3 regions of the Shewanella sp. SW32 genome follow, and region 3 is predicted to be linked to each of the others. Evidence: predicted binding sites of a transcription regulator. Region 3 holds the regulator's gene; each other region holds the start of a gene.

Evidence for each region. The regulator sigma-54, encoded in region 3, starts transcription at its own class of promoters, with help from an activator protein. The targets are predictions, from matches to a motif close to GTTGGCACGNNNNTNGNNT.
Region 1: the regulator sigma-54 is predicted to act here: its motif matches at 3,580-3,598, upstream of flgB (flagellar basal body rod protein FlgB).
Region 2: the regulator sigma-54 is predicted to act here: its motif matches at 2,878-2,896, upstream of L5M28_RS02900 (flagellar hook-length control protein FliK).

The regions. Positions count from the first base shown of each region.
Region 1 covers NZ_JAKKSJ010000018.1:98,972-109,275, forward strand. Annotated here, with positions in the region: gene L5M28_RS12615 (flagella synthesis protein FlgN) at 1-311, opposite strand, end outside; gene flgM (flagellar biosynthesis anti-sigma factor FlgM) at 314-637, opposite strand; gene flgA (flagellar basal body P-ring formation chaperone FlgA) at 713-1,420, opposite strand; gene L5M28_RS12630 (chemotaxis protein CheV) at 1,626-2,546, shown strand; gene L5M28_RS12635 (CheR family methyltransferase) at 2,647-3,486, shown strand; gene flgB (flagellar basal body rod protein FlgB) at 3,630-4,034, shown strand; gene flgC (flagellar basal body rod protein FlgC) at 4,037-4,453, shown strand; gene flgD (flagellar hook assembly protein FlgD) at 4,478-5,248, shown strand; gene flgE (flagellar hook protein FlgE) at 5,332-6,714, shown strand; gene flgF (flagellar basal-body rod protein FlgF) at 6,887-7,630, shown strand; gene flgG (flagellar basal-body rod protein FlgG) at 7,641-8,429, shown strand; gene flgH (flagellar basal body L-ring protein FlgH) at 8,441-9,115, shown strand; gene L5M28_RS12675 (flagellar basal body P-ring protein FlgI) at 9,127-10,218, shown strand; gene flgJ (flagellar assembly peptidoglycan hydrolase FlgJ) at 10,236-10,304, shown strand, end outside.
Region 2 covers NZ_JAKKSJ010000003.1:185,521-195,824, forward strand. Annotated here, with positions in the region: gene fliM (flagellar motor switch protein FliM) at 1-538, opposite strand, end outside; gene fliL (flagellar basal body-associated protein FliL) at 578-1,105, opposite strand; gene L5M28_RS02900 (flagellar hook-length control protein FliK) at 1,190-2,785, opposite strand; gene fliJ (flagellar export protein FliJ) at 3,028-3,474, opposite strand; gene fliI (flagellar protein export ATPase FliI) at 3,504-4,841, opposite strand; gene fliH (flagellar assembly protein FliH) at 4,810-5,805, opposite strand; gene fliG (flagellar motor switch protein FliG) at 5,792-6,844, opposite strand; gene fliF (flagellar basal-body MS-ring/collar protein FliF) at 6,837-8,519, opposite strand; gene fliE (flagellar hook-basal body complex protein FliE) at 8,565-8,900, opposite strand; gene L5M28_RS02935 (sigma-54-dependent transcriptional regulator) at 9,130-10,304, opposite strand, start outside.
Region 3 covers NZ_JAKKSJ010000028.1:33,991-44,294, reverse strand. Annotated here, with positions in the region: gene L5M28_RS16745 (PA4780 family RIO1-like protein kinase) at 1-678, shown strand, start outside; gene L5M28_RS16740 (transposase) at 1,407-1,640, opposite strand; gene L5M28_RS16735 (OmpA family protein) at 2,313-3,002, shown strand; gene L5M28_RS16730 (molybdate ABC transporter substrate-binding protein) at 3,268-4,104, shown strand; gene mgtE (magnesium transporter) at 4,184-5,548, opposite strand; gene L5M28_RS16720 (HPr family phosphocarrier protein) at 5,799-6,074, opposite strand; gene rapZ (RNase adapter RapZ) at 6,061-6,915, opposite strand; gene ptsN (PTS IIA-like nitrogen regulatory protein PtsN) at 6,912-7,355, opposite strand; gene hpf (ribosome hibernation promoting factor) at 7,358-7,645, opposite strand; gene L5M28_RS16700 (RNA polymerase factor sigma-54) at 7,674-9,152, opposite strand; gene lptB (LPS export ABC transporter ATP-binding protein) at 9,260-9,991, opposite strand; gene lptA (lipopolysaccharide transport periplasmic protein LptA) at 9,988-10,304, opposite strand, start outside.

The DNA.
Region 1 (10,304 bases), on a different contig from region 3:
CTCGCTAAATTCATCTCAATTAAACTGGCATTTTGTTCGTTTAATTCTTTGCATTCAGTCAATGCGTCTTTGATCTCAGCCATTTTATGCACGAGTTCGACTTGCTGAGTGAGTAGCGATTTATCACTGTGTTTTGCCAGAATATCATCATTATTCTTTAGTTCTTTCAGACATTGCGATTTTTCGTTAGCAAGGGAAAGCAGTAAATCGGCGTTTTGGTCAACCAAAGCGCCTTTTTCCTTGAGTATGATTTGCTTAAGAACAGCCAAATGGGCGTGTTGTAGATCTACCAGTTTAGCTATTTCAGTCATAGTTACTCTTTATTTAAGTCATTAAGTTCGGCTTCAAAACTTGCAATATTGGCAGCCAACTTTTCAGGGTCAATTTTATAGCGACCTTCGGCAATAGCTTGTTTGATTTCTGCTACTTTCTTTTGATCAACTTCAGGAAGGCTAGCCATTTTAGTCTGAGCTCCTTGAAGTTGTTGTGCCTGGGCCGTAATGACCACTGAGTCGCTTCTCTGTGGTGTTGTCGATTTTGTAGCAACTTGAGCAGATTGATCGCTGCTCGTTTTCGTTGCGCCTGAACGAACTTGCGCAGTCGTTGCAGTGTTGAGTTTGCTAATATCAATTGCCATTTTAGGCTCCAGCGTCGTGTGTACGGGATTTCTTAACTGGGGTATCGGCAGCTTACAAAAAAGCTTTAGATTATTTTACATTCTTACTTCAACTTCGCCAATGCCTGTGACTATAGCATCTAGTTCTTTGTTTGAACTGCTATTTTTGACTCTGATCCGATCACCTTTATTGCCATCTTGTAGGGCTTCGCCTACTGTTTTGAGCTCGAATGAGCCAGAACGAACGTAGATAGATACCGAATCATTTTTACAAACGAAGCATAAGTTGTTGCTTAATATGGGATTATCTTTTGCTACTCGTCGTTTTACTCGCACGCCAGCCAATTTACTCGGGTCATCGAATTCGGCACCTCTCAAGCTATTTTGTTCAATGTAACGGACTTCTACTTGACTAGGAGAGATGAGTTCGCCTGGTGCTAAGATTTCGGTTGAGACAACAACGGGGAATAAGATATCCACCCGAACCGAGATATAGATTTGCCAAGGGTAAGCTAAGTCTTGTGTATCGCAGCTGACTTTTAAGGTGTTATTACGGCTAATTTCCCTATCGCTAGCCAGTTCAACTTTCATTGGAGACGAACATTGTGACGGCAGCATTCTTGCGTCAACCATCTGTGGCGAAATATTTACTTTGGCATTTTCTGGAACGGATATTTTTTCTGAAATAAGCGCTTTAGCTAATTCTGAGATTGCCGATACGGTGGGGACAATAGGCTCTGCACTCGCAAAAGCGGGCATGAAGAGGGTGAAAAGACTAAAAAAACAGACTAAATTTACTTTCATAATGAAGAGACTAGCTTGTAACGCCAGAATGCACCTATACTTTTATTAAGTTCGAAGCTGACCACTGTAATAATAATTTGCATCACTGTCAGAAGATTGACTCAGTTTCGACTATGTTTATCGATAGATAAGACGTAAGCAATTAATATGCCTATACTCAACTGAGTTATAGGGCCGAACATAAACAGAACAACAAGGCAGAGTTATGTCGAGTATTCTTGATTCAGTCAACAAACGAACCCAGCTCGTTGGACAAAACCGTTTAGAATTACTGCTTTTTAAATTAAACGGTCGTCAACGGTTTGGGATTAACGTGTTTAAGGTGAAAGAAGTACTGCAGTGTCCACCACTGACCACTTTGCCTAAACTTAATCCTTATGTGAAGGGTGTTGCTCATATTCGTGGAACAACCATTTCAGTGATTGATTTGAGTGCGGCAACAGGGGGAAAACCTTTAGCGAGCACTGAAAACTGTTTCATCATTATTTCTGAATATAACCGCAGTGTTCAAGGCTTCTTGGTCAGTTCTGTTGAGCGGATCATCAACATGAATTGGGAAGCGATTATGCCTCCGCCGCAAGGTGCTGGCCGTTATTCTTATCTGACAGCTGTGACTGAAATTGAAGGTGAATTAGTTGAAATTCTCGATGTGGAAAAAATCTTAGATGAGATTTCACCAGTTAAAACGGCTATCAGTGAAGAAGCCAATGAAAAACTGACCCTCGACAGAACTCAGCATTACCATATTATGGTTATTGATGATTCTGCCGTGGCGCGTAAACAAATTATTCGTTCACTCGAGTCATTGAATTTACAAATTGATACCGCAAAAGATGGTCGCGAAGCATTAGACAAGCTTAAAGAGATCGCCAAAGAGATGGATAATGTGGCCGATGAGATCCCCCTCATCATCTCTGATATTGAGATGCCTGAAATGGATGGCTACACCCTGACAGCTGAAATCCGAGATGATCCTAAGCTTAAGCATATTAAAGTGGTACTGCATACTTCGTTAAGTGGTGTATTCAATCAGGCAATGGTTCAAAAAGTGGGGGCCAATGACTTTATCGCTAAGTTTAATCCTGACGAACTGGCCGCTGCTGTGAATAAGCATTTAAGTTTGTAATTGCTGTCGGTTAGTACCTAGATACGCTTTACGCTATAATCTCGACTTTATAACATGATGGTTTCGCACTGATTTTGGTGCTTGCTATAGGATTTAGGATGTGAATGTGCCAAATAAATCACTCGCTGAGGCTGAATATAATCAATTTAGGTTGTTCTTAGAGCAACACAGCGGCATCGTACTGGGTGAAAATAAGCAATATCTTGTGCGCAGTCGTCTTGCTCCTTTGATGGGCAAATATAACCTGCCATCCTTATCTGATGTGGTTAAGCATTCGATGAAGCCTACTGAGCGTGCGCTCAGAGCTGAAGTGATCGATGCTATGACGACCAATGAAACCCTTTGGTTCCGTGATCGTTATCCATTTGAGTTGTTGAATAATGTCCTACTACCAGAATACAGTCGTCTGGGGCGTCCGCTTAAAATTTGGTCTGCGGCTTGCTCGTCAGGCCAAGAGCCATACTCATTGGCTATGACTATTCTTGAGTATCAACAGAAGAAGCCTGGTGCCTTGGCTGGTAGTGCTTCGATTCAAGCAACGGATTTATCTCCTTCCATGTTGGAACGCTGCAAAAATGCCGAGTACGATAGTTTGGCATTAGCGCGTGGTTTATCTGAAGAACGTAAGCGTCAGTTTTTTGATGCATTACCTTCAGGTAATATGAAGTTAAAGGATAATGTGAAGCGGTTGGTGAACTTTAGAGCGCATAATTTGCTTGAGAGTTATAGTCTGCTTGGCAAGTTCGACATTATCTTTTGCCGCAATGTGCTGATTTATTTTGCACCAGAGGCAAAGGCAAAAATTTTGCGGCAATTCGCTGCCGCTCTCAATCCCAAAGGGATTTTATTTCTCGGTGCATCAGAATCTATCGCTGGTTTAACGGACGAGTTTGATATGGTTCGTTGTAACCCTGGCATTTATTACCAGAAAAAGACTTAACTCAGCCGCTCTAAAGAAAATTACCGACAATTGTCGGTAATTTTTTACCCATCACTTGCTCATCCTTGTTGTTATTCTCAAAATTTTCCTGATGTTGGCACATGAATTGCTTTATTTTCGTGAGAACACGAGGAGGCAATTTTATGGCGATCAATTTTGATAATGCACTGGGTGTGCATCAATACACTCTCGGTATTAGAGCGCAGCGGGCTGAAGTTATTTCAAGCAATATCGCTAACGCAGATACGCCACATTACAAAGCCCGCGATGTTGATTTTTCTGCGGCAATGCAGGCCGCTCGAGGCCAACAGCTGCAGCGAAATAGTCTTGAAATGCAAGAGCCAGATAAGCATTTTGGGCTTGCGGAGTTGACTGGGCAATTTGTTAAGTTCCGTGTGCCAAATCAACCCGATACCGGTGATGGTAATACTGTTGATATCCAACAGGAACAATCGGCATTCATGCAAAATGCACTTGAATATCAAATGTCACTAGGTTTTTTAGACAGTAAGTTTAGTGGCATGAAGAAAGCGTTGAGAGGGGATTAATCATGAGTTTATTTAGCATATTTGATGTTGCTGGCTCGGGAATGTCTGCTCAATCGGTCAGGCTAAACACCACCGCGAGCAACATAGCCAACGCGGATTCCGTCTCGAGTAGTGTAGATAAGACCTATCGTTCCCGTCATCCCATTTTTGAAGCCGAAATGGCTAAAGCCCAAAGTCAGCAACAAGCTTCTCAAGGCGTTGCAGTAAAAGGCATTGTAGAAAGTGATAAACCACTACTGAAAGAATACTCGCCCGATCATCCTATGGCGGATGCGGACGGCTTTATTTATAAACCGAATGTTAATGTCATGGAAGAAATGGCAGATATGATTTCTGCTTCGCGCTCATATCAAATGAATGTTCAAGTCGCTGAAGCAGCTAAGTCTATGCTGCAACAAACACTTGGGATGGGTAAATAACATGTGTTACTTAGGAGGTAAGCTGTGAGCCTCATTAATCAAATTAACCAAGCGTCGGCGCAGACGGCTCAAAATAAGAGTCAGCCAAATGCCGTTACGACGAATTCATCAACCAGCTCAACGGGTAATCCGTTTCTTGATGGCATACGTTTGCCAAAAGAGTCAATAGTACCGGAAGCAAAAAGCCAGCAGTTAACTCAAGATGACTTTTTCTCGTTATTAAGCCAACAGTTATCGATGCAAGATCCCTTTAAGCCCGTCGACAACGACCAAATGATTGCGCAGATGGCATCATTCTCGACGGTTGATGGTATTACTAAGTTGAATAATGAAATCGTTAATTTAAACGGTGTTATGACGTCGAGCCAAGCATTGCAGGCATCAGGACTTGTTGGTCGCAAGGTATTGATCCCAACCGATACAGGTAACATTTCAGCTGAAAGCCCAACAATAAAAGGTGTGATTAGCACGCCAGCTAAAATTCCTGAAGTTACTGTACGTGTTGAGGATGATAAAGGCCAAGTTGTGACCACCTTTAAAGTTGATGGCAGCAAGGGGGGCAATGTCGATGTCAACTGGGATGGCCTCGATAAAGATGGAAAACCTGTAACCGCAGGTAACTATTCGATCAAGGCGAGTGGGTTAGTGGATGGGAAATCCCAAGAATTGCCAGTCTCGACCTATGCTCATGTGACTAGCGTTTCTCTCGGTACGGCCAGTACTGGCGCCATTCTCAACTTGAGAGGCGGTATGGGCATCAAGTTAACCGATGTGTTAGCTGTATCTGAAACCTAAGTTTGCCTAAAAGAATTTTTTGCAGCATCCGAATTGGGCGTAAGTCGCTCATCAATGAATTAAGTCAAGTGTAGAGGTGAATTATGTCGTTTAACATTGCATTGAGTGGCATTGCTGCCGCGCAGAAAGATTTAAACACTACGGCGAATAACATTGCTAATGCGAACACCATTGGCTTTAAAGAGTCCCGTGCTGAATTTGCGGATGTGTACGCTAATTCTATTTTTTCAAATGCTAAAACTGCTGTTGGTGGTGGTGTTGCAACGAGTCAAGTGGCACAGCAATTCCATCAAGGCAGCTTACAACTGACGAATAACTCCCTCGACTTGGCAATCAAAGGTGGTGGTTTCTTTGTAACGTCCTCTGAATTAGGAACATTAGATCACGCATTCACCCGTGCAGGCGCTTTTAAAGTAGATTCTAATAATTACATGGTGGATTCGGCTGGTAATTATTTACAGACTTTCCCTGTGGATAAAGACGGCAACTCAACATCTGTGAGTTTAACCACGGCTAAGCCTGTACAAATTCCCGATACTGCAGGTAGTCCAGTAAAGACTGAGAATGTTACTTTACAAATGAACTTAAATGCTAAAGCTGAAGCCCTAGATCCTGCTTTATTTGACCACACCGATCCAAAAACTTATAACAATGTCACTTCAATGACTATTTATGACTCACTCGGTGAGGGCCACATCATGACCACGTACTTTGTGAAGCCTAAAGACGGTGCATATAATGGTGAGAGTAATTGGGTGGCTTATTATGCTATTGATAATAAACCTGTAAATTTAAATGGCCCTGCAGGTAAATACGATGTGGATACTGATGGTGACGGTAGTCCAGATGTGCCACCTGTTGCGGGCGGTGGTGGTGTTTCAGCGCAAACTGCTGGTGGCTGGACGGGGGCGGTGCTGAAGTTTAACTCAGTTGGAGCCTATATTGACAGTAATCCTGCAGTTATTACTACGGCGCCACTTGGTAATAAACCAGCTGGTGTATTAGGTGCTGGAGCGGATGGCACTCAAGCATTAACAGTGAAGTTCAATGCGCCAACGCAATATGCAGATCCTTTTGCGGCGACTGAATTGAAACAAGATGGTACGACGGTTGGTCGTTTAACTAACGTTGAAATTGGTGCTGATGGCCTAATTACAGCAAGCTATTCTAACGGTTCGAACGTTGCTTTAGCACGGGTTGCTTTAGTTCGTTTTGCTAACGAACAAGGTTTAACGCAAGTGGGGAATACGTCGTGGAAAGCCAGTTTAGCTTCAGGTCCTGCGTTAGCGGGTGAGCCCAATAGTGGAACTTTTGGTAGTCTCAGTTCATCGGCGTTAGAGCAATCGAATATCGATTTGACCACTGAACTGGTCGATTTGATTTCGGCGCAGCGTAACTTCCAAGCGAACTCTCGTACCCTTGAAGTGAACAACACACTGCAACAAACCGTATTACAAATCCGCTAATCATTACATTGTTTGACTAAGTGTTGCCGCCAGTGGCAACACTTAGCCTTTATCCTGCTGTCAATTTTCTTCATTTCCTTATTCTTCAATTCTATCAGTAAATTAAACGTCAACTTTATTGGCACGATGCTTGCTTTGCTATTGTCATGTAGAAAATTTGACGGAGCAGTCTGTGGACAAATTCCTTTATGTCGCCATGAGTGGCGCTAAGCAAAATATGAATGAGCTGGCGCTCCGTGCGAACAACTTAGCCAATGCTAATACCGACGGTTTTAAATCCGATATGGCACAAGCTCGCTCAATGCAAGCCTTCGGTGAAGGGTTGCCTTCCAGGGTATTTGCGATGACAGAATCTCCGTCAGCTAATTTTCGCTCAGGCCCCATAAAAACCACTGGACGAGATCTCGATGTTGCCATTAAAGGCGACGGCTGGTTTGCCGTGCAGGCAAAAGATGGCAGTGAAGCTTATACCCGTTCAGGTAGTCTCAGTTTCGATGCGACGGGCATGTTGTATAACGACAGAGGCAATCCCGTGATGGGGGACGCTGGCCCGATAGTGCTGCCATTACCTATTGATAAAGTGTCAATTTCACAGGATGGCATAGTGTCTGTTCGCCCTCAGGGGGCGACTGCTGAAGTGATAGAAGAAGTGGCTAGATTGAAGTTAGTTAATCCCGGCAATGCGCAGATGATGCGTGGTGAAGATGGATTATTTCGACAAATGTCAGGCGAACCAGCACCAGCTGATCCTTTCGTCGCAGTTGAAAGTGGCGCAGTGGAAGGCAGTAACGTAAATCCAGTCGATGAAATGGTGTCTTTGATTGACCTTCAGCGTCAGTTTGAATTGCAAGTCAAGATGATGAAAACCGCGGAAGAAAATGATCGCGCTTCATCCTCATTAATGCGTATTAGTTAGGAGATAGATTATGCATCCGGCGTTATGGATTAGTAAAACTGGCTTAGACGCACAGCAAACTGACATTGCGGTGATCTCGAACAACGTGGCGAACGCCAGCACTGTGGGCTACAAAAAAAGCCGCGCAGTATTTGAAGATTTGCTTTACCAAACAGTTAACCAAGCGGGCGGTGTCAGCGCTTCTAACACTAAGTTACCTAATGGGTTAAACATAGGGGCGGGTACCAAAGTCGTCGCCACGCAGAAAATGTTTACCCAAGGCAACATGCTGACTACGGATAACTCATTGGATTTGATGATTGAAGGCCCCGGCTTTTTTGAAATCCAGCTACCTGATGGTACTGCGGCCTATACCCGAAATGGTCAGTTTACCTTAGACGATACGGGCCAGATTGTGACACCCGGTTCTGGCTACTTGCTGCAACCCGCGATCACGATTCCTGACAATGCGACCAGTATTACCGTTTCCGCGGAGGGTGAAGTTTCAGTGAAAACCCCAGGTACTGCTGAGAACCAAGTCGTGGGTCAGTTGACTATGACGGATTTTATTAATCCATCGGGTCTAGATCCTATGGGACAAAACTTATATACGGAAACCGGTGCGAGCGGCACGCCAATTCAAGGTACCGCTTCGTTAGATGGCATGGGAGCGATTCGTCAAGGCGCCTTAGAAACCTCTAACGTTAACGTGACCGAGGAACTGGTGAACCTTATCGAAAGTCAGCGCATTTACGAGATGAACTCTAAAGTGATTTCAGCGGTAGATCAGATGCTGTCTTATGTGACTCAGAATTTATAGAGGCAAACATCATGGCTAGATATCTTGTGTTGGCCGTCGCGTTATTGCTTGCAGCTTGTAGCTCGACGCAAAAGAAACCCCTTGCGGATGATCCCTTTTACGCACCGGTATATCCAGAGGCGCCGCCGACAAAAATTGCCGCAACAGGCTCTATTTATCAAGACAGCCAAGCATCTAGCTTGTATTCGGATATACGCGCCCACAAAGTCGGTGACATTATCACTATCGTATTGAAGGAATCGACTCAGGCGAAGAAGAGTGCAGGCAATCAGATCAAAAAAGGCTCAGATATGAGCTTAGATCCCATCTTTGCAGGTGGTAGTAATGTGTCCATTGGCGGAGTGCCAATTGATTTGCGTTACAAAGATAGCATGAACACTAAGCGTGAATCGGATGCGGATCAGAGCAATAGTCTAGATGGCAGCATCTCGGCAAACGTGATGCAAGTGCTAAACAACGGCAGCTTAGTGATCCGTGGCGAAAAATGGATTTCAATTAATAATGGTGATGAGTTTATTCGTGTCACTGGTCTCGTTCGCTCGCAGGACATTAAACCCGATAACACTGTCGATTCAACGCGAATGGCTAATGCCCGTATCCAATACAGTGGCACAGGCACTTTCGCAGATGCTCAAAAAGTGGGCTGGTTAAGCCAGTTCTTTATGAGCGACTGGTGGCCCTTCTAAGGAGTCGTATCATGAAATATAAACTGGTGTTAGCCGTTGCCATGCTAGTGTTTTCTCTACCTAGTCAGGCTGAACGAATTAAAGATATTGCCAATGTGCAAGGTGTGCGTAGTAACCAGTTGATTGGTTATGGCTTAGTGGTCGGTTTGCCGGGAACGGGGGAAAAAACCAGTTATACCGAGCAGACCTTTATGACTATGCTCAAAAACTTTGGGATTAATCTTCCTGACAACGTCAAACCGAAAATTAAAAACGTTGCAGTGGTAGCCGTACACGCGGATATGCCCGCCTTTATCAAACCTGGTCAAGATCTTGACGTAACGGTATCTAGCTTAGGCGAAGCCAAAAGCTTACGCGGTGGCACCTTATTACAGACCTTTTTGAAAGGGGTAGACGGTAATGTGTATGCGATAGCCCAAGGCAGCTTAGTGGTGAGTGGTTTTAGTGCCGATGGTTTAGATGGTTCAAAGGTGATTCAAAATACTCCAACAGTTGGCCGTATACCCAATGGCGCGATTGTCGAGCGCAGTGTGGCGACCCCATTTTCAACCGGCGATTATTTGACGTTTAACTTACGTCGTTCTGATTTTTCGACTGCACAACGGATGGCCGATGCGATTAATGAGCTATTAGGCCCTGATATGGCGCGTCCTTTAGACGCGACATCTGTGCAGGTCAGTGCTCCGCGTGATGTATCACAACGGGTGTCTTTTTTAGCTACGCTTGAAAACCTCGATGTTATTCCCGCAGAAGAATCTGCCAAAGTGATCGTTAACTCACGTACTGGAACCATAGTGGTTGGGCAAAACGTGCGTTTACTCCCAGCGGCGATTACCCATGGCGGCATGACAGTCACGATTGCTGAGGCAACCCAGGTTTCACAGCCAAACGCCTTAGCCAATGGTCAAACAACTGTCACTAGCAATAGTACGATTACAGCGACAGAAAGTGACCGCCGTATGTTTATGTTTAATCCAGGCACTACGCTGGATGAGCTGGTTAGAGCGGTTAACTTGGTCGGTGCAGCCCCCTCAGATGTGTTAGCAATACTTGAAGCATTAAAAGTGGCAGGAGCTTTGCATGGTGAACTTATCATCATCTAATTTCTGTCGGGAAAATCATGGAAAAGCTTTCAAGTTCATCACATTTTCTTGACCTGGGCGGCTTAGATTCACTCCGCGCCCAGGCT
Region 2 (10,304 bases), on a different contig from region 3:
CAGAGTCCAAATAATCAAACTCAACATCCATTACGGGCGCCCAAGCATCTTTATAATCTTCAAATATAATCTTAAGCAGTAACTGTACGATTCGTCTTTCTGTCGGCGTAAATTCTCGCCCTTCAATCTTGGCATGGAAACGCCCATCGCCACCAAAGAAGTTATCCACTAGGATAAATACCAGTCGCGCTTCCATGGTGATCAATGCTGTGCCTTTGAGTGGGCTAAAACGCACCATATTCAAGCTAGTAGGAACAAAAAGCGTATGTACGTACTCACCAAACTTGAGCATCTGTACACCGTTGATCGACACTTCGGCCGCTCGGCGCATCATATTAAACATACTAATGCGCAAATGGCGCGCAAAACGCTCATTCACGATTTCCAGCGTCGGCATACGCCCACGAACTATTCGATCTTGGGAAGAGAAATCGTAGGAACGGGCATCTTCTCCAACAGCGTCAATTTCGTCATCATCAACGTCATCAACCCCGTGCAATAGCGCATCAATTTCGTCTTGGCTTAATAAATCACTCACTATATTGCCTTCGCCTCTTTTGGTGCTGAAGTTAAAGGATTATTGCATTACAAAACCGGTAAATAGTACTTTCTCGACAACCTTACGCCCAGTTACTGACTGTAGAGTATTTTGCACACTCAAAAGTGCTAACTGCCGTAACTCATCTTTCCCCGCTTGCGTGCTGAGCTTTTGCACATCTGCACCACTAAAGGTCGTTAAAAGCGCATCTTCAATCAGCGGAATATGTTTTTGTGTTAGCACATCATCATCGGTACCACGCACCATAAGCTGCACTTTAATCTCAACTAAACGAGCCCTATCAGGCCCTGGTAAGTTGAATAAAAAAGGACGTGGCATAGGCACGTATGATGCGGTAGCTACTTCTCCTGATGCTGGTACTTCAGCCTGAACAGCACTATCTGCTGCTACGGCGGGAACCTCTTCGGTACTGCTTCCCATAAAGAACCAGACGCCGCCACCGATTAACAGCGCGACTAAAACGCCTACACCAGCAAAAATAAATAGTTTCTTCTTACTCTTAGGCTCTTCAGTACTTTCAAGTTCTAACGATTCTTCCTTAGCCATCACTATTCTCTTTAATTTAGGCGGAAACTCATTACAGTTTTATTTGAAACGTAATTATGTCAGTCATTGCTATAGGTTACCTGCTTAAGCGTAATAATCTATACCTGAAGTTACACTAATCGCTTGATTTAAACCTAAATGTAACTCTTCTGCCGAGATTTCATCCATGTCTGCCGCATTTGAACTGCCGCCATCACCGAAACTACCTTCACGACGCTCACCTTGATCGCCTTGAGAAACATGGCTGTCAGCCAACTGCATCCCTTGCTCTTGCAATAACTCACGTAATCTTGGCATAGCTTGTTCAACCAGATCGCGCGTTTGCGGCTGAGTAACATGAAACTGTACTTGGGTTTGGTCGCCATGCACTTGGATCTTTACCAACATATGTCCAAGTTCAGGTGGATCGAGCCGGATTTCCGCATGTTGGATGCCTTGACTCACCATAGTAATCAATTGCTGCTTCATCACAGGTGAAAATCGTTGGATCATCTCCTGCATTTGGTTTTGCTGTTCTACTCCTTGACGCAATGACAACTGAACTTGCATGGTTTCTTGGCGATTTAATTGTGACATCGAGAGTGTCTGTATGGATGATGTCGACTTAAGTTCTGAGAAAGTATTACTATCATCCATAAAACTTTCGTCTCTGGGAATATCCATCGCAACCGTTAATTTAGCATCTTTCAGTAATAGGTTAGCAGCCAAATCGGAATTGGGACTCCCATCAAGATCACTTTCTGTTACAGATGTTGTATCTAATGGTTCAGATGAAGTTGAAGAGCCTAAGGTATTCAGGTCGAAAGTATTTCCCGAGGTCGCGATATTAGCCGTATTGAGACTATTCACTGTAGAGCTACTAGTCGTTGCTTTTGCCGCAGTGTTGGTTACCGACTTTATCGTTGCACTGTTCGCTAAGCCCGCTTGATTAATCACAGCATTAAGTGTGACCTCATTCTCAACTAAAGACTCATCTATACTCACCCCGACTTCAGTGGCAGAGACAAGCTCAGTGTCTTCTAAAGGTAATTCTGAAGCGTCATCGGTCAAATTTGGGTCAATCACAGCATCAGTATCCGCTGACGCTTCAAGTATATTTGGGTCTATGGGGAGAATATGTACGAGTGACTTATCAGTCAAAGATGATGGTTTAACGTCATCTGCGATTGAAATTGCTGCCATATCTGGACTAGTAGAAACTAACTTTTGTAATTCAGCAGAAAAACCCGCTTCATCGGCATCTATATCTGATGCCAGTTCAATCTCAGCAGAAACAGTAGATGCCAATGCTGAGCCGGTTAATAAAGCTGATGAAGTATCAATATTTTCTTCACCAGTTATATCTTCTTCAGCATTTAAAAATGCTAGCGGCAAACTATCTCCATCTGATGCCGTTTTCTTCATATCATTTGCCATGCTAATTTGGGCAAAAATGAGGTTTACGTCGGCGTCATCAGTTGATATATCGTCATCTTTTACTTTATCAGCAGAGGTAACCTGCACAGTATCATCAGTGTTAGCAATGGTTTTTTTAGACGCAGAAATAGAAAATGAGCTAGCAGTGACTGACGCAAGTGTAGATGAAAAGTCTTCATTATTAGACTCTTGGGAAGATGTCTTAGCGGAATTGGCCGCAGAGTTGCCTGTTTTACTTAACAGGATATTGGTCATTTGTTGCATAAGAGCTCCCAAACATCACCCAGCAAAAAAAGAAAATGGCTAGGTAAAAACGTCAATTAAACACTGCGGTTGCAGGGTCATGGACTAAATCAAAGCAAATAAGATGCCAAAACATCAGATTTTACGACAGCATATCGAAAAGAATTAACACTGAGAGGTGCCGAATTGATGCTTATGCCATCAATACAAAAAAACTAAAGAGCCTATCCGGCTAGCGAGCAGTAAAGATGCCTATCATTTCACTAACGTTGATGACGGCGATAAAATTGCTGGGAAGCAAATTCATCGGTCATTTTTTGCTCCCTTTTTTGTTCAACCACTTGACGCTTCTTCTCTTTACTGGCTAAGAGTAATTCTACTGCCTTACGTTTTTTTTGCTTTTCCAACCAATGTTGTTGTCGATATTCTTTTTGCTTTTCACCGTCGGCTACGACGCGATTTTGCTGGATAATTGCGTCATCGATCTGACGAATAAAACGGTGAAACTGGTGATAGTGACTAGCACTGATGGCTTGACCTTGCTGTGATTGCATTTGCTTCATGTATTCTAAGCGATAGTTATTGAGTGCACTGAGTTGATTCAACCGTTTTTGACATTCTAATTGCGCAGATTTTAACAATAATGCCGCTTGTTCTTCGGCATCATTGGCAAGCTTTAACACTAACAACAAGGGATCGGCGTTAGCCATACTAGACCTCGATTAATTCGATGACGCCATTATTTGCACTGTGCAGCAAGTTGCCCAAGCATGACTTGGCTATCTGCAAAGCTAAATGCATCACGCATGGTTTGTCGCAAAAAAGCATTCATTGCTGGCTGCAGTCGTATCGCATTATCAATGCGAGGATCGCTTCCTTGGGCATAGGCCCCAATAGAAATCAAATCTCGATTTTGCTGATACAAAGAATAGGTTTGTTTCACGCGGCGCATTGCTTCCAAATGTTCATTGGAGATCACCATTGGCGCGACTCGGCTAATAGAAGCTTCAATATCAATCGCAGGATAGTGCCCCGAATCCGCAAGCGAACGTGACAAGACAATGTGACCATCGAGGATCGCCCGCGAAGCATCGGCAATGGGATCCTGTTGATCGTCCCCTTCCGTCAACACAGTATAAAATGCCGTAATTGAACCTTGCCCGGGGCCACCGTTTCCGGCGCGCTCAACTAAACGTGGCAATTTTGCAAACACAGAAGGCGGATAACCTTTAGTCGCAGGCGGTTCACCCACAGCCAAAGCAATTTCACGCTGCGCTTGGGCGTAGCGTGTTAAACTGTCCATAAGCAATAAAACGTTATAGCCTAAATCGCGAAAGTATTCGGCAATACGAGTCGAGGTTTCACAGGCGCGAAGGCGCATCAGAGGCGATGTATCCGCAGGCGCAGCAACAACGACTGAACGCGCTCGACCCTTCTCACCAAGAATTTCCTCAATAAACTCTTTCACTTCCCGGCCACGCTCACCCACTAGCCCAACCACAATAATGTCGGCGGTGGTACCGCGAGTCATCATACCTAAGAGCACACTCTTACCGACACCTGAGCCCGCAAACAAGCCCATACGTTGGCCTTTGCCCACGGTCAGCATAGCGTTGATAGCGCGAACGCCAACGTCCAGCGGTTCAGTAATAGCACGGCGGGATAAGGGATTAATGGCAGCGCTATGTCTTGGCGCTTGTTGGTCGGTTTGCAACGCGCCTAAACCATCTAAAGGCACGCCGTTACCATCGAGTACGCGTCCTAGTAGGGATAAACCAACATTGAGTCCAGTTTGTTCCCCCAAAGGCACAACCCGCGCACCGGGCAATACACCACGTAATTCTTCAATGGGCATTAAATATAATAGTTCGCCATCAAACCCGACTACCTCGGCGATTAACTCGCCCGCCATGGTTTCGATCGAACATAAACTGCCCACAGGCGCACGGCAACCGCTTGCTTCTAAGGTTAAGCCGACAACACGCACCAGTTGACCACTGGCCACTGCGCGAAATGGCGGCACCTTACCCTGATGATGATTAAGCCTATTCAGCAGTTGATGTTGGCGATTTTGCATCTGATTTTGCCTCTAATTGCTCACCTGTGTTTGAGGCAGATTGTATATCCTCAGCATGTTGAGAAACCGTATCGACAACCTGATCATCAAGCTCTGATCCCACAGCCTCAGAAGCAGCAACGTGTTTAGCGGTATCTTCAACCTCTATCGCCTCTTGCAATTGACGCTGCTTGTCACTTAAGTGAGCATGTTGGTTCCGTAAAGACTCAAACACAGCATCAATACGCGATGCGAGGGTCAAATCGACTAAAGAACGATGACTACTGAGAATACAGTCACCTGGGCTTAAGGAAGGGTCAACTTCAAGTTCCCACTTACTGCGGGTCAATTGAGCGCTGGAATAAAGTTGTTCGACTAAAATAACATCGTCAGGATGCAAGCGGATTGTGACTGTTTGTTCTTTTATCGGCAGCGATTCTATACCTAAGCGCAATGCCGAAAGCACTTGTTCTGGATGAGTTTTTAATTCGTGGCCAATGACAGATTTCGCTAATGTCATACTCAGGTTCAGTAGCGAAAGTTCAATATCGCCATCGAGCAATTGCAATGGTTTTTCAAATTGAGCTAATAAGGTTTCAAAACGCGAGAGCAATATTTTTGCTTGGGCTAAACCGGTTTCTAATCCTTGCTCATGCCCTTGGGCGAGCCCTTCAGTATGGCCTTGCTCTAACCCTTCTAAACGTCCTTTTTCTAGCCCTTGCTCATACCCTTGCAGCTTACCCTCGCTAAAGCCTTCTTCTTCGGCTTGGGCGCGAATGTCTTCAATCTCAGCCATAGTCGGTGGAGAAACACTTTCCACTGTAGTCGACTTAGCGGCTTGATGATTCGAATGGCCGAACAGATTTGAGATAGAATCGTCATCGGCTTCAGTCACATCTGGCAGTGCCCAGTGACTAAACTCAATATCACCGTCGCTCAAAACCTTATTTGACGGTTTATTGTCGCTCGGATTAGAGGAACTCATCGCCACCACCGCCGCCTAACATAATTTCGCCGCTGTCACTTAAGCGACGGGCAATAGACAGGATTTCTTTTTGGGCGACTTCCACTTCACTGATACGGATTGGACCCATGGCCTCAAGATCGTCACGCAGCAATTCTGCGGCACGTTTTGACATGTTGCCCAAGATTTTTTCTTTCAGCTGATCATCTGTGCCTTTAAGCGCCTTCATCAGTACATCTTGCTGCACTTCACGGAGCAGTGCTTGAATACCACGGTCATCAACATCGATTAAGTTTTCAAACACGAACATCAAGTCTTGGATTTGCTGCGCCATTTCTTCATCAGACTCGCGCATGGTTTCCATCAACTGACTTTCGATACCCGTATCTAAATAGTTCATGATGTTGGCAGCCGCTTTTAGGCCACCCATTTTCGCGGCCTGTGCGCCACCTTGACCGGCAAACTGTTTCTCCATGATGTCGTTCAGCTCTTGCAGTGCAGCGGGCTGAACTTCTTCAAGATTCGCAATCCGCATCATCAAATCTAAGCGAGTATTTTCAGGGAATTGACCAAAAATTTCCGCCGCCTGATCGGGTTCTAAATAGGACAACACGATCGTTTGGATCTGAGGATGTTCGTTTTGAATAATGGTCGCTACTTGGCGTGCATCCATCCATTTCAACGAATCCAAACCTTTAGCACCGCTGCCCATGATAATCTGTTCAATCAGATTACCCGCTTTATCTTCACCCAGCGCGGCGGTTAAGGCTTTACGAACGAACTCTTCGCTGTTGAAACCAATAGAAGAATACTTTTGTATATCATCGAGAAACAGCTTATGTACCCCGATGACTTTTTCTTGACCAAACTCATCCATTGCCGCCATCGCCATACCCACTTTTTGCACTTGCTTCGGCTCTAAGTGTTTTAAAATAGATGCAGCATCGGCCTCACTCAAACTGAGGAGTAAGATCGCGGTCTTTTCGACACCGCTAATATCCTTAATGTTAAAGGCAGGTGGGGCCGCTGGAGCCACTTCTTTCGTTTTATTCTCAGCCATTGTCTTGTAACCAGTTTTTCACGACTTGAGTAGAGAGCTCAGGCTCATTCGCCACGAGCGCACGGATAGCTTTAATCATATCATCATCTTTGTGCAAATTAGGGATATGAATTGAACCATCATCGGCATAACTGTATTCCGCCTCTTGGGTATTGAGCATCCCTAGCGTATCTGCCGCGTACTGGTCCTCAATTTCGGCCAGTTCGTTACCTAATCTGCCATCCTCAGGCATATTCACACTGTCAGGATAGATTAAGCGTTTCAGCATAGGCCGTACCACAGCTAAAATCAGTACCAGAATCACTAGCGCACCAATACCGAGCTTAATCGCGCGCCAGAACCAAGGTTGCTCCCACAGTTCTAGTGCTGGCAAGTCTTCAACTAATTGATCCATAAAGGGAACCGTTACCACTTCTAACACATCACCCCGTTGCGAGCTAAAACCGACTGCCCCTTCGAGTAAACGACGAATGTTGGTCAGCTCTTGTTCAGTACGGGCAACACGCGCCACTTGACCATTTTCTCCGGCAGCACCGGGTTTAAAGTCCACAGCAACCGACACACTAATGCGGCGAACGGCGCCAACTTGCTGACGGGTATGGCTAATGGTGGTATCTAACTCAAAATTACGTGTCGCCTCACGGTGTGAATTACCCGCAGTGACAGACTCGGTCGCTTTAGTCGCATCTTGCGGAATGTTTGACTCCATTGGTGGCTGATTCGATAGCGCACCAGGGATCCCACCCGAAGAGCCGCCAGTGGTATTATTTTCAACGGTCATTTCGCTGCGCAGGGCTGGTAAATCAGGGTTGTAACGCTTAGAGGTTTGTTCGACCGCAGTAAAGTCCATGCTAACATCGACTTGAGAGGTGAAATTATCAGGACCTAAGATAGGTACCAAAATCGATTCAATCTTAGTGCGATACTCTGCTTCTTTTTGCTGTACTAATTCAAGCTCGCGACGGGCAGTCGCAGACGCGCCATCTTGGCTGCCTGAGTTTAATAAGCGGCCGTTCGAGTCAGTTACCGTCACCCGTGATGGCTCTAAACCTTGCACAGCAGAGGCAACGATATCAACGATAGCGTCGACTTCACCTTGGCCTAAACCGCCACGGCGGGTATTGATGACCACAGTCGCACTTGGTTTTGAGGCATTGCGAGCAAAGACGTTTTCTTTAGGTAACGCGAGGATCACTTTGGCGCGGCTAACACTTTGTAGTTGCTCAATTGCACGGGCAAGGTTTTCTTCTTGGCTGTGCTTAAGACGGGCTTGCTCCATACGTTGGCTAACACCAAAGCCGCTGTCTTGATTCAAGAAATCTTGACTAGCTGCAGGGCTGTCGACGCCTGCGCGGCTCAGCATCATTTTCACTTCTTGATATTTATCTTCGGGGACTTTAATCACGTCCACGTCGATTTGATACTTAACTTTATTTTTATCAAGCACATCTAATACTTGAACCATTTCCTGAGTTTCCATTTTTCCCAATGGACGATACTCAGGCTCCTGTGCCCACAGCATGACAAATACGGCCAAGGCCAAACAAATCGCCAAGGCTAAAATCATAGTTACTTGACGCATCATATCGACACCGCCAAGGTTTCCCATCATTCCTGACTTATGTTCTTGCTGGACACCTTGGTCAGCTAAGCCGGAATTGGATCCGACAATCATTTCTGTGCTCACGATTCGTACCTGCTAATTGGGTTATTCACTGGCCTAGACAGGCATGCTCATTATTTCTTTATAGGCTTCGACAAGTTTATTTCGTACTTGTACCGTTGCCTCGAAGGCGACACTGGCTTTCTCACGGGCGATAACAGTATCCGACAAAGTGACGGTAGTATCTCCCATTTCTAAACGCGTCGCGAGGTTTGATGATGTCGACTGTAAGCCGCTGACATTGCCGACGGCTTGCGAGAGTAACTGACCGAAGTCCGCACCACTGGTGTTATTAACTTGCTGCATGATATTTGGCTGAACGCCAAAAGACGGCGTAATTTCGCCTTGGAGTTTCTGCATTTCTTGCAGGAATGAATTTGCGCCTATTTGCATGCTGAGCTCCCAGTCGTCGAGTTCTTGACGATCAAAATACCTATAACAGGACAATGCAAAATAACGGCCAAGTTTTCAAATGGTCGTGATTGATAACAAATTGACGGGATAAGAAGAAGTTAAAACTAAGGATTCTGGATAAAGTAGGTCACTTTTGCGGTGGTATATCTTAATAAATGCAGCCTCACACTCATGGGGAGGCTGCAAGATTATCACTTGAATTTAAAGACTAATTTGGCAGTTGAATGCCCATATCACGCATTCTTGCCATCTTGTATCTTAGGGTTCGGGCGCTTATCCCCAGTTTTTCAGCGACCAGTTTGCGGCTTCCTTGGCATTGATTAAGGGTTTCTAAAATAATCACATGCTCCTGCGCTTTAAGCTCTTCCCCTAAACCGTCTGGCTCGGCAGCAAATTGATCTAGGTCTTCGCCGCCTAAAATCACATCCTGCGCATCGATAATAATGTCATTGGCGGTGATCACTTGACCGGCTCTTAATATCAAAGCCCGCTGTATAACATTATCGAGTTCACGTACGTTCCCCGGCCAGCGATGACTCAATAAACGTCGACGTGCATTTTCATCCAACTCAGGCACATCGGCGACATTCAATGCCTTGGCATGCTTAACCAGTAAATGACGCGCAAGAGGCAGAATATCCGCAGGACGTTGACTTAATGCGGGCCAAGCTAAGGGGAACACGTTGATTCGATAGTAGAGATCTTCCCTAAATCCACCGGCGGCTACCACGGCTTTTAAGTCGCGATTGGATGTGGCAAGCACGCGTACATCGAGCTTAATGGTTTTACGGCCGCCTAAACGCTCAACTTCACGCTCTTGCAATACCCGCAATAACTTAGCTTGTAAGCCTAAATCCATCTCAGAGATTTCATCTAGCAGCAAAGTGCCACCTTGAGCCTGCTCAAATTTCCCCGGACACGCTTGATAGGCGCCAGTAAATGCGCCCTTTTCATAACCAAAAAGGGTAGCTTCAAGCATATTCTCGGGAATTGCAGCACAGTTAATGGCCACAAAAGCTTGATCGGCACGGCTACTGTGTTGATGAATATAACGGGCCAAGACTTCTTTACCCGAGCCGCTTGGGCCTAAGATCATGACCGAAGCATCGGATGCAGCAACCCGCTGAGCCAGTGCTAATAAAGCTAAACTCTTCTCATCGGCAACAACTGGCTGATCCACATTTTGTTTTAACGGCAAATAGCGGGACACTTGATTGAGCAAGACTTCTGGCGCAAAAGGTTTCGCTAAGTAATCGACAGCGCCTAATTTAATGGCATCCACCGCACTACCAATCGTGGCATAAGCTGTCATCAACAACACTGGCAACTTAGGATGATGTTGCTGTAGGAAGTTTAATAATCCTAACCCACCAATGCCTTGCA
Region 3 (10,304 bases):
GAAGGCCGAAAAGTCCGTAACAGTCGTCGTGCGCGTGCGATGGAAAAAGGGTCTAAATTTGGCCGCGATCAGCAGGAAGAAGCTTGGCAAAATGCTGAAGTTGAAGCACTTTACCGTTTAGCGAATGCGGGTGTGCGGGTGCCAACGCCTTACGGTTGTTTCGATGGCGTGTTGCTGATGGAGTTAGTGACGGATGCCGAGGGCAATGTCGCGCCGAGATTAAACGATGTTAGTATGTCGGCAGAAAAAGCCTTGAAGGATCATGCGTTGGTGATGACCTATGTCAAACGTATGCTCTGTGCTGGGTTAGTGCACGGTGACTTGTCTGAGTTTAACGTGTTAGTTGACAGTGAAGGGCCAGTGATTATCGATTTGCCTCAGGCCGTCGATGCCGCGGCGAATAACCATGCTAAATGGATGTTAGCGCGTGATGTGAATAACATGACTCAATACTATGGTTTGTATGCTCCTGAGCTGTTAAAAACACAATACGCCAAAGAAATTTGGGCCTTGTTTGAAGCGGGTGAATTGAAGCCTGAAACGCCATTAACCGGTGAGTTTACCGAAGTGCTGGTCGAAGCCGATGTTAGTGCGGTCTTGGAAGAAATCCAAGCAGCCTTTGAAGAGGCACAAGAGCGTAAACAAAGGATCCAAGAGGCAAACGAAGAAGACTATTAATCGTCAGTCATTGTTTTCGCCCATAAAAAAGACGCTCAAAGTAGCGTCTTTTTTATGCTAAAAATTAAGTGTCACTATTATTTTTGTTTTTGATTTTATTACTTATTTTATTATTGTTATTTAATTTTTGGCGTTAGCCAATCCTTGGCTTAATCCCCGATGGAAGCTGGGGCCATCCTTATTGCTACAAACAAGCTAGCAATCATCGAACAGTGTAATAAAAGGACAAGAGCTGAGAGAGAAATATGTTCATGACTTGGGGGGGCACAATTCACATATTTAATCTTTGGGGAAGATAACTCCCTCAATCCTTGCCGAAACCTTGGTCACTCTTCAGTCAATCTATGTAATACCAATCACGGCCTTCCTTGGCGCACTACACTCATTGCAGTGCTGGATCATCATTGATCCTGTGAATAAAATGACAAGGCCAGAGAGAGAAATATGTTCATGACTTGGGGGAGCACAATTCACATATTTGATCTTGGGGGAGATAACTCCCTCCCTAGTCTTGCCGAAACTTTTGCATTGTCCCTATCCGTTTGTTGCTGTTAATACTATTTCCCAATCTTCGCTGGGTTCATCAATTTGGACGACAAGGCCGGACTAAAAAGGGCGCTGTTATTATTGTTGTTAGCACATCTTTTACATCGTTAGCGTTATCAGCAGGGCGATATGCAATCTCGTCCGGCCTTGTCTATTCGGGCACGTTTAGCTTGTTGTACAGGCTAACCTATCGTGCGTAGCTCTTGATTGAGCTGTTTAATTTTTTTCTGTAGCTGGGCAATCTCACTCATTAATGCGCATTCTCTTTGCTGGGGTTGCAGATCGCTTTCTCGCACCCATTGGTAGACTGCCTTGGCAGATAAACCGTATTGACGTGCAACATCCGACAGTAAGCGACCTTGTACTTTAACCTCGGTGATAACATGTAGCTTGAGACTATTTTCTGCGATTCCCATGAGCGTTCCCTCTTTTACTGCCTTAGAACCAAAATATGACCGTTTGCGTTGCCTTTTATTGATAATAGTGAAGCTGTTCTAAATCCCACTGGCTCAGACCTAGATGGCGCAGACAAATCCATTCGTGGCGACATAGTGCGATAAAGTTCATGACCGTTTTCATACTTCCTCCTTTATGACCCTAAATACTCGAGCCCATTTTCTGTCTCGATAGGTCCATTTAATTTGGATTAATCCTGTTGAAGTTGACTCTAGTTTTCGGCGATGTTTACCGCGTCTGACTGTCTACTCACTTAGTAGTATGTAAAATTCGTGCCAATATTTTAATTTTTATTTTAACCTTTAAAATCATTGTATTGCGACTTAGATTAAAACGGCATTATTTTTTAGTGCTGCCAATAAAGGTGCAAGGTGCACTATTTCGGTGCCATAGACTTGATATGAAATTGGGCGGTACAAGCCATGATTGAAGCCCGAAATCTGTATCTTTGCTGACTAAAATCTGGATTAGCGTAATTGAAGATGGATAAAGGATTGTCTCCAGCGCAATTGCTTATATACTGCCTGCTTTGTGGCAATCCCTAGGTCATTCGTATTACCTAATGGACGTGATATTTCTTGCCCTTTTGAGCGGTATTCACAGTCATCAATCATATAAAGAGGTTATAAATGATGAAGTGTTTTCAGGCAGTGCAATCTAAACCATCCCTGTTAGCCATAGTGGTATTGACGACCGCGCTAGTTGCATCGGGTTGTACAACAATCAATCCCTATTCAAATGAAGAACAAACCGCTAAAGCGACCAGTGGCGCATTGATTGGTGCCGTCGCGGGTGCCGCAATTGGAGTGGTATCTTCGAGCAAGAGCGACCGCGGTAAAGGTGCCTTAATTGGTGCTGCATCGGGCGCTGCAGTCGGTGGTGGTATTGGTTATTATATGGATGTGCAAGAGACTAAATTACGCCAACAATTAGCCTCAACGGGCGTGAGTGTGACCCGTAACGGCGATAACATCATTTTGAATATGCCTAATGAAGTGACCTTCGGCGTAGATCAAACCGAGTTAAGTGACGGGGCTAAACGCGTGCTGAACTCAGTGGCGGTTGTGGCCAAGGAATACAGCAAAACGCAGCTTAACGTATTAGGTTATACCGACAGCAGTGGTTCAGACTCTTACAATTTACGTCTGTCACAGGTCCGTGCTAGCGAAGTGGGTAATTACTTGATGAGTAAAGGCGTTGCCTCTGCCCGTGTAAAATCAAAAGGTATGGGTGAAGCGAGTCCTATTGCATCAAATGCCAATGCAAATGGCCGAGCACAAAACCGCCGCGTTGAGATCGTACTAATACCAACGGGTAAATAGTCTGGTCTAAGCACAAAGTTCTCGCTGAAAAAGTCGCCTGGGGCGACTTTTTTGTTTTCAGTGGTGGGCTAATTGAGTGATTAGCTTGCCGTGCTTCAATTAGACAATTTGTCCTTTATGAAGCGCACCTTGAGTGACCTGCAGCACAAACATATCACTGCTAATGACCTTGGGATGACTTCAGCTTGATCCCTTTATCGATTTCACGTTCTGTATGGGGATAAGTCACAAGAATGACTTTTAGTGCCTAAAGGAGAATATGACTATGATAAGCAAAAATGTGTTAGTAGCCTTGAGTTTAAGTCCTGTCATCATGGTGACAGCTGTACAAGGAGTGCCGATGAAAGCCGAACTGACCACAGGAGTCGCGCCGATAGAACTGCGCGCCGCAGGCAGTTTAAAGGCTGCGATGAGTGATATTATTGCTGCTTATCAAGCACAGTCGCAAATGAGTGTTGTAGCGCAATATGCGCCCTCAGGTTTATTGTTAAAACGCATTCAAGAGGGCGAGAAAGTCGATATCTTTGCCTCGGCGAATATGAAACATCCACAGGCATTAGTGGATTCAGGTCAGGGCGAAGCAGTGCAAATGTTTGCCCGTAATCAACTCTGCGCCATTGCTCAAGACACAGTTCAGGTGACGAGTGCGACGTTACTCGATACCTTGTTAGATCCTAAGATTAAAGTCGGTACCTCAACCCCGAAAGCCGACCCCGCGGGTGATTATGCCTGGGCCGTTTTTGCTAAGGCCGAAGCGGTAAAACCCAATGCGAAAGCCGCGTTAGAGACCAAGGCATTACAACTGACGGGCGGTCCTGAGAGCGTTAAACCGCCTAAAGATCGCAATCCCTATGGCTGGGTGATGGAAAACAAGCAAGCGGATATCTTTTTAACCTATTGCACTAATGCTGTGCTGGCTAAAAAAGAAGTGCCGAGTCTCCAAATCATCGATTTACCGCAGGAACTCGCCGTGGGTGCCGACTATGGTTTACTGGTTTTACAAGGCGCTAATACTGCCGCTACGCCGTTAGCTGAGTTTATTCTATCGACAAAAGGCCAAGCGATTCTGAGCAGTTATGGTTTTCAACCTCCGGCAAAATAGCCTTCTTTAGTTTTCCAGCGGGATAAAAAACGGCACCTTTGAGGTGCCGTTTTTGTTATTAGCTCAAACTGTTAAAGCGTTAGTTCATCAGGTAGAGCGTCGCTAACCCGAGGAAGGCGAACAGGCCAACCACGTCAGTGACTGTGGTGAGCACCATACCGCCAGCGAGGGCAGGATCGATTTTAAGTCGTTTTAAAATCAATGGAATACTCGCACCTGCAAGCCCAGCTACTGTCATATTGATCAGCATGGCGCTACCAATTAATCCCGCCAGTGCCATATCATCCTTCCATAGCCACACGGCGACAAAGACTAAAATCGACCACATCAAACCATTGAGAAAACCAATCGATAGCTCTTTACCGATAAGCCAGCGAGCGTTGCTTTGGCCTATATGGCCTAAAGCAATACCACGGATCACGAGCGCTAAGGTCTGATTACCGGCAACACCGCCCATGCTAGGGACAATCGTCATTAGGATGGCGATAGTGGCAAATTGCTCAATAGTGCCTTCAAACATATTGCTGACCGACGAGGCGAGCAGGGCGGCGAATAAGTTTATAGTGAGCCAGAGCGAGCGACGTAGGGTACTTTTTAGCACAGGGCCAAAGGTATCTTCATCTCCGTCCATCCCCGCCATACCCATCATGGAATGTTCAGCATCTTCGCGGATAACATCGACTACGTCATCGATTGTGATACGCCCGAGCAGCTTACCATCACTGTCGACTACAGGTGCCGATACCCAGTCATTGCGTTCGAATTTCTGCGCGACTTCGCTGTCGGACATGCTCACAGGAATACTTTGAATATTGGGATCCATGATATTGCGAATTGTGGTGCTTGGCGCGCAAGTCAGCAGATCTGCCAGCCTAACACCGCCAAGGACTTTGTCCTGTTTGTCGACCACATATAAGGTATCTGTGGTATCGGGTAGGTTGCCCCTTTGCCGAAGATAGCGCAGCACCACATCAATATTCACATCGGGTCTTAAGGTGACTGTATCTGTGTTCATCAAGCTGCCGGCGGTCTCATCTGGATAAGATAGAGCTTGTTCTACCCTCAGGCGATTTTGTTCCGTCATCGACTGCAACACTTGTTTGTAAACGGCGTCGGGAAGACTTCGCAGAATATAGGCGAGATCGTCGGTGTCCATGCTTGCTGTCGCTTTCGCGACTCGCTCAGGGCTCATGCTGCGGATCAGTGGGTCTTTGAGTTCTTCACTCAACTCATCGAGTATGTCACCTATTTGTTCCTGATCGATGAGCTGCCACAATACTTGTCTGGCACTTGGCGGTGATGATTCTAAGATCAGCGCGATATCTGAGGCGGCCATTTTTTGCAGCATATTGCGCACGTGTACGAACATGCCGCTGCTAAGCGCTTGGTTTAACTGGTCAAGACTATGTCCGGTGTGATCGTTTTCTGCATTATCTACGGGCATTTGTCCTCCATTGTGCGGCAAATTGGTTTGAGATCTTAGTGTTGGGCTAGGATTTTACGGTGACTAAGCGTCAGTCGATGACACAGATTAAGACGGCTAAGGTAAGGCCAGCGCCAGCGCAATGACCGCTAGTGTAATCGCCTGTGGCTTGTATCGTCGAGCGACAAATGTTTTGCCATGTGTGAATGGCAAGTTTTTTAAACTAGACATGAAGTGAAACTAACGATGAAGTGCTTAGTGTGAAGTGAAACTAACAGGCTTCGTCAAACTTAGCGTCGATTAAGGCACAAATGGCATCGAGAGCCGGCTCTGCATCTGGGCCTTCGGCGATAAGCTTGATGGTCTTACCCATGCCAGTTTCAAGCATCAGTAAGCCAAGTACACTGGCGGCCGATGCTTGTTTATCGCCTTGGATTAAGGTGATGGTCGCATCAAACTCGGAAGCCAGTACCACCAACTTAGTGGCGGCACGGGCATGTAAACCGAGCTTATTACAGATAGTTATCTGACGTTCAAGCTTTGGCATTGTTGAGCTCTCGATGACGGGCATAAACTTTATGTTTACCGTTACTAAAGCGTTTGGCCAATTGCTCTGCGACGTAAACCGATCTGTGCTGTCCACCTGTGCAGCCAATGGCCACAGTTAAATAACTGCGATTGTTACGCTCAAGGTGCGGCAGCCAAGTCTCCAGTAAATTTTCGATTTGCCAGATGAACTTATTGACCAGTGGTTGACGATTTAAGAACTCAGCTACGGGTTCATCTAAGCCAGTCAATGGCCGCAGCGCCAACTCCCAGTGGGGATTGGGCAGGAAGCGCACATCGAACATAAAGTCTGCTTCGGTGGGCATTCCGTGCTTAAAGCCAAAGGACTCGAAGTTGATCACGAGTTCTTTATCGACGCTACCAAGGAGAATTTGTCTGACTTGGTCGCTTAAATCATAGATATTCAGATTCGACGTATCTATGTAGTGATCGACCAGTTTTGACATAGGCTCGAGCAGTTTCCCCTCCAGCTTTATCGCTTCTTGCAAAGAGACTCGGCTCTTCGACAAAGGATGCAAACGGCGGGTTTCGCTGTAACGCTTGAGCAGAATTTTATCGCTGGAGTTAAGGAAGAAGCTCGTTAACTCAGTATCTGGAGGTAGGCTAGCGAGTTGTTTCACTAAGACCTTATCCTGCTCAGGCATGTTACGCACGTCGACACTGATGGCGACGAGATCGTTACTGCCTTTGAGTTGCTCAAGCAAACTGCCAATCAATGGCAAGGGAAGGTTATCGACACAATAATAGCCGAGATCTTCGAGTACCCTAAGGGCGACAGATTTGCCTGAGCCTGAGCGGCCCGACACTATGACCAGTTTCATCCAGTGATTACCTGATAGAGTTCCGTTTCATCATGCGTCTTGCGTAATTGCTTTAATATTTGCTTGTCGCTCAGCTTTTCGGCCATGCAAGACAAAGTACTTAAGTGCTGCTGACATTGGTCTGCAGGCACCAGTAGTGCAAATAAAATATCAACAGGTTGCTTATCGATAGCATCAAATGCTATCGGCTCTTCACACTTAATGAGTATGGCAATGGGCTGATCTATATCGGCTAGTCGACCATGTGGAATGGCGATGCCGTTACCTATACCTGTGCTCCCCATCTTTTCGCGCGCCACTAGGCTTTCGAATATCTCTTGAGATGAGAGGGTCGGGTACTGGGCAGCGACTAAGTCGCTGATGAGTTCCAGTACCTTTTTCTTGCTGCCCGGAGTGGCGCAGGTAGTGCACTCCGGCCGCAGTATGGTACAAAGTTCCATTATTAGTGTTTTGTTAACTTCTCTTTGTGTTTAATAACCTGACGGTCAAGCTTGTCAATCAGGGCGTCTATAGCGGCATACATGTCAGCATGCTCTGAAGTCGCAAAAACTTCACCACCTATGAGGTTTATTCTCGCTTCGGCAATCTGTTGCATTTTCTCAACATTGAGCACAACGTGCACATTATTGATCTGTTCGAAATGGCGTTCAAGTTTTGAAAACTTTTCTTCTACATATGCACGTAACGATTCGGTAATTTCGATATGGTGCCCACTCAGGTTTATTTGCATAGAAACGTCCTCCGATATCCACTGTAGGTTATAAACTTTTACGCTGATTAGAAGGTGGAATAAGCATAGCCTCTCGGTACTTCGCAATGGTTCTGCGGGCTACGTTGATCCCTTGTTCTGCCAGAAGTTGTGCCATCTTACTATCGCTTAATGGTTTTTTCTGGTTTTCCGCTGCCACCAGTTTCTTTATAAAGGCTCTGATTGCTGTGGATGAGCACTCACCACCATCGTCAGTACCGACGTGGCTAGAGAAGAAGTATTTTAGTTCAAAAAGTCCCTTAGGGGTATGCATGTATTTTTGAGTTGTGACCCGTGAGATGGTGGACTCATGCATTTCTACCGCTTCGGCAATATCGTTAAGCACCATAGGCTTCATGGCTTCTTCACCATACTCAAAGAAACCTTGCTGATATTGCACTATGCAATTAGCAACTTTAAGCAAAGTGTCGTTACGGCTTTCTAGGCTCTTAATAAACCATTTAGCCTCTTGCAGATGGCCGCGAATAAATTGGCTATCGGCTTGGTTTTTAGTGCTGCGCGCCATTGAAGCATAATGTTGATTTACATTGATTTTGGGCATGCAGTCAGGATTAAGCTCAACCACCCAGCGGCCATTTTTCTTCGACACAGACACATCTGGGATAACGTATTCGTCATTATTGGGCGTGATCAACAAACCTGGGCGAGGATTGAGGGTTTGGATAAGTGCTATACCATCCCTTAATTCATCTTCTTTTAATTTAGTCTTACGCATCAATAACCTAAAATCACGGGCGGCGATCAGATCTAAATGATCTTTGATCAGCATGCGGGCATTTTCTAGGTTGGGAGTATCAGCGGCGAAATGCGACAGTTGGATCAGCAGGCATTCACTTAAATCGCGGGCGGCAACGCCTATGGGATCAAAATGCTGAATACGCTTGAGTACGGCTTCGACTTCGTCAAGCTCAACTTCAGGATTGCCCATGGCTTCGAGAATTTCTTCAGTGCTTTGGGTGAGATAGCCCTGATCGTCAATGGCATCAATAATGGCGGTGGCAATGGCTAAATCGGTTTCAGAAAACGGGGTGAGGTTTTTTTGCCATTCTAAGTGTTCGTACAAACCTTCACTGGTCTCGCCTTGGAAGGGCATATCGTCTTCACGACTGCCGCCGGGGCCTGAGTTTGGGGAGGCGGTAAACACTTCATCCCATGTGGTGTCCATGGGGAGCTCATCAGGCATGGATTCTTTGGTTAGCGACTCTGCCGTGTCTATGGTGGAGCTGTCTTTTTCTGGTGGCAGAGTGCTAGATTCACTGAAATCCGTATCGGATAGCGTTTGGTTTACAGGGGTTTTAGTGGCGTCGAATTGATCCTCTTCCAGCTCGAGAAGGGGATTAGAATCTAATGCTTGCTGGATCTCTTGCTGCAGTTCTAATGACGACAGTTGCAACAGACGTATGGCCTGTTGTAATTGTGGCGTCATGGTTAACTGTTGACCCAGTTTGAGCTGGAGTGACGCTTTCATGTTACCGCTGATCCCTACGTTATTATTGTTGGATAAGGTCGCTTATTATTATCTTGAGTGAAGCCCAATGGCGGTATAAATTGCCTCCATTGGCTTCGCTCGATTAACTATAGCCTGAATTGTTCACCTAAGTACACAGCCCTAACTTGCTGATTGTCTAAGATCTCTGCTGGAGTTCCTTCGGCAATCAGGTTTCCGTGACTCACAATATAAGCATGTTCACATACATCTAATGTCTCGCGGACATTATGGTCTGTGATCAATACGCCAAGGCCGCGACTTTTGAGTTGTTCGATAATCTTCTTGATGTCGATAACCGAAATAGGATCGACGCCAGCAAACGGTTCATCGAGCAAAATGAACTTAGGATTAGCGGCTAAAGCCCGCGCAATTTCGACGCGACGACGTTCGCCACCCGACAATGACATGCCTTGGCTGTCACGGATGTGGGTGATATGAAACTCTTCGAGCAGATGTTCTAGTTCTTCTTCTCGTTCTTCATTTTTAAGTTCTTTACGAGTTTGCAGTACGGCCATGATGTTGTCATGAACAGTTAGCTTACGAAAGATACTGGCTTCTTGCGGTAAGTAACCTATGCCTTTGCGGGCACGCAGATGCATAGGATCTGCGGTTAAATCATCATCGTCGATAAAGATATGTCCCTTATCGCTCTTCACTAGCCCGACAACCATGTAAAAGGTCGTGGTTTTACCTGCACCGTTTGGACCGAGTAGGCCAACGACTTGACCGGTTTTTACCGTCAGACTGACGTCTTTAACCACTTGGCGACTCTTGTAACTTTTCGCCAGATTTTGTGCTCTTAAGGTGATTTGGGTCATTTAGAGTCCTGCTTTTTTACAGGTTTATCCGCCGGAGCGTCTGATTTAGCATCATCTTGATAGTTTTCAGGCTGAATAATAGTGATCACGCGATCGTCACCACTGCCAGTACTCTCGGCCATCAATTTCTGTTGAATCATGTTATAGCGGATTAAATTGCCTGTAACTTGGCTACCCGCTTGATCTAATGACGCCATACCTTTCAGTGTTAAGGTGCGGCTTGCCATATCGTAACGAATTTCTTTCGCGCTAGCCGATGCAGGACGGCCATCGTCTAATATTTGGCTATACGTAGCAGGGTTACCTGTGGCGA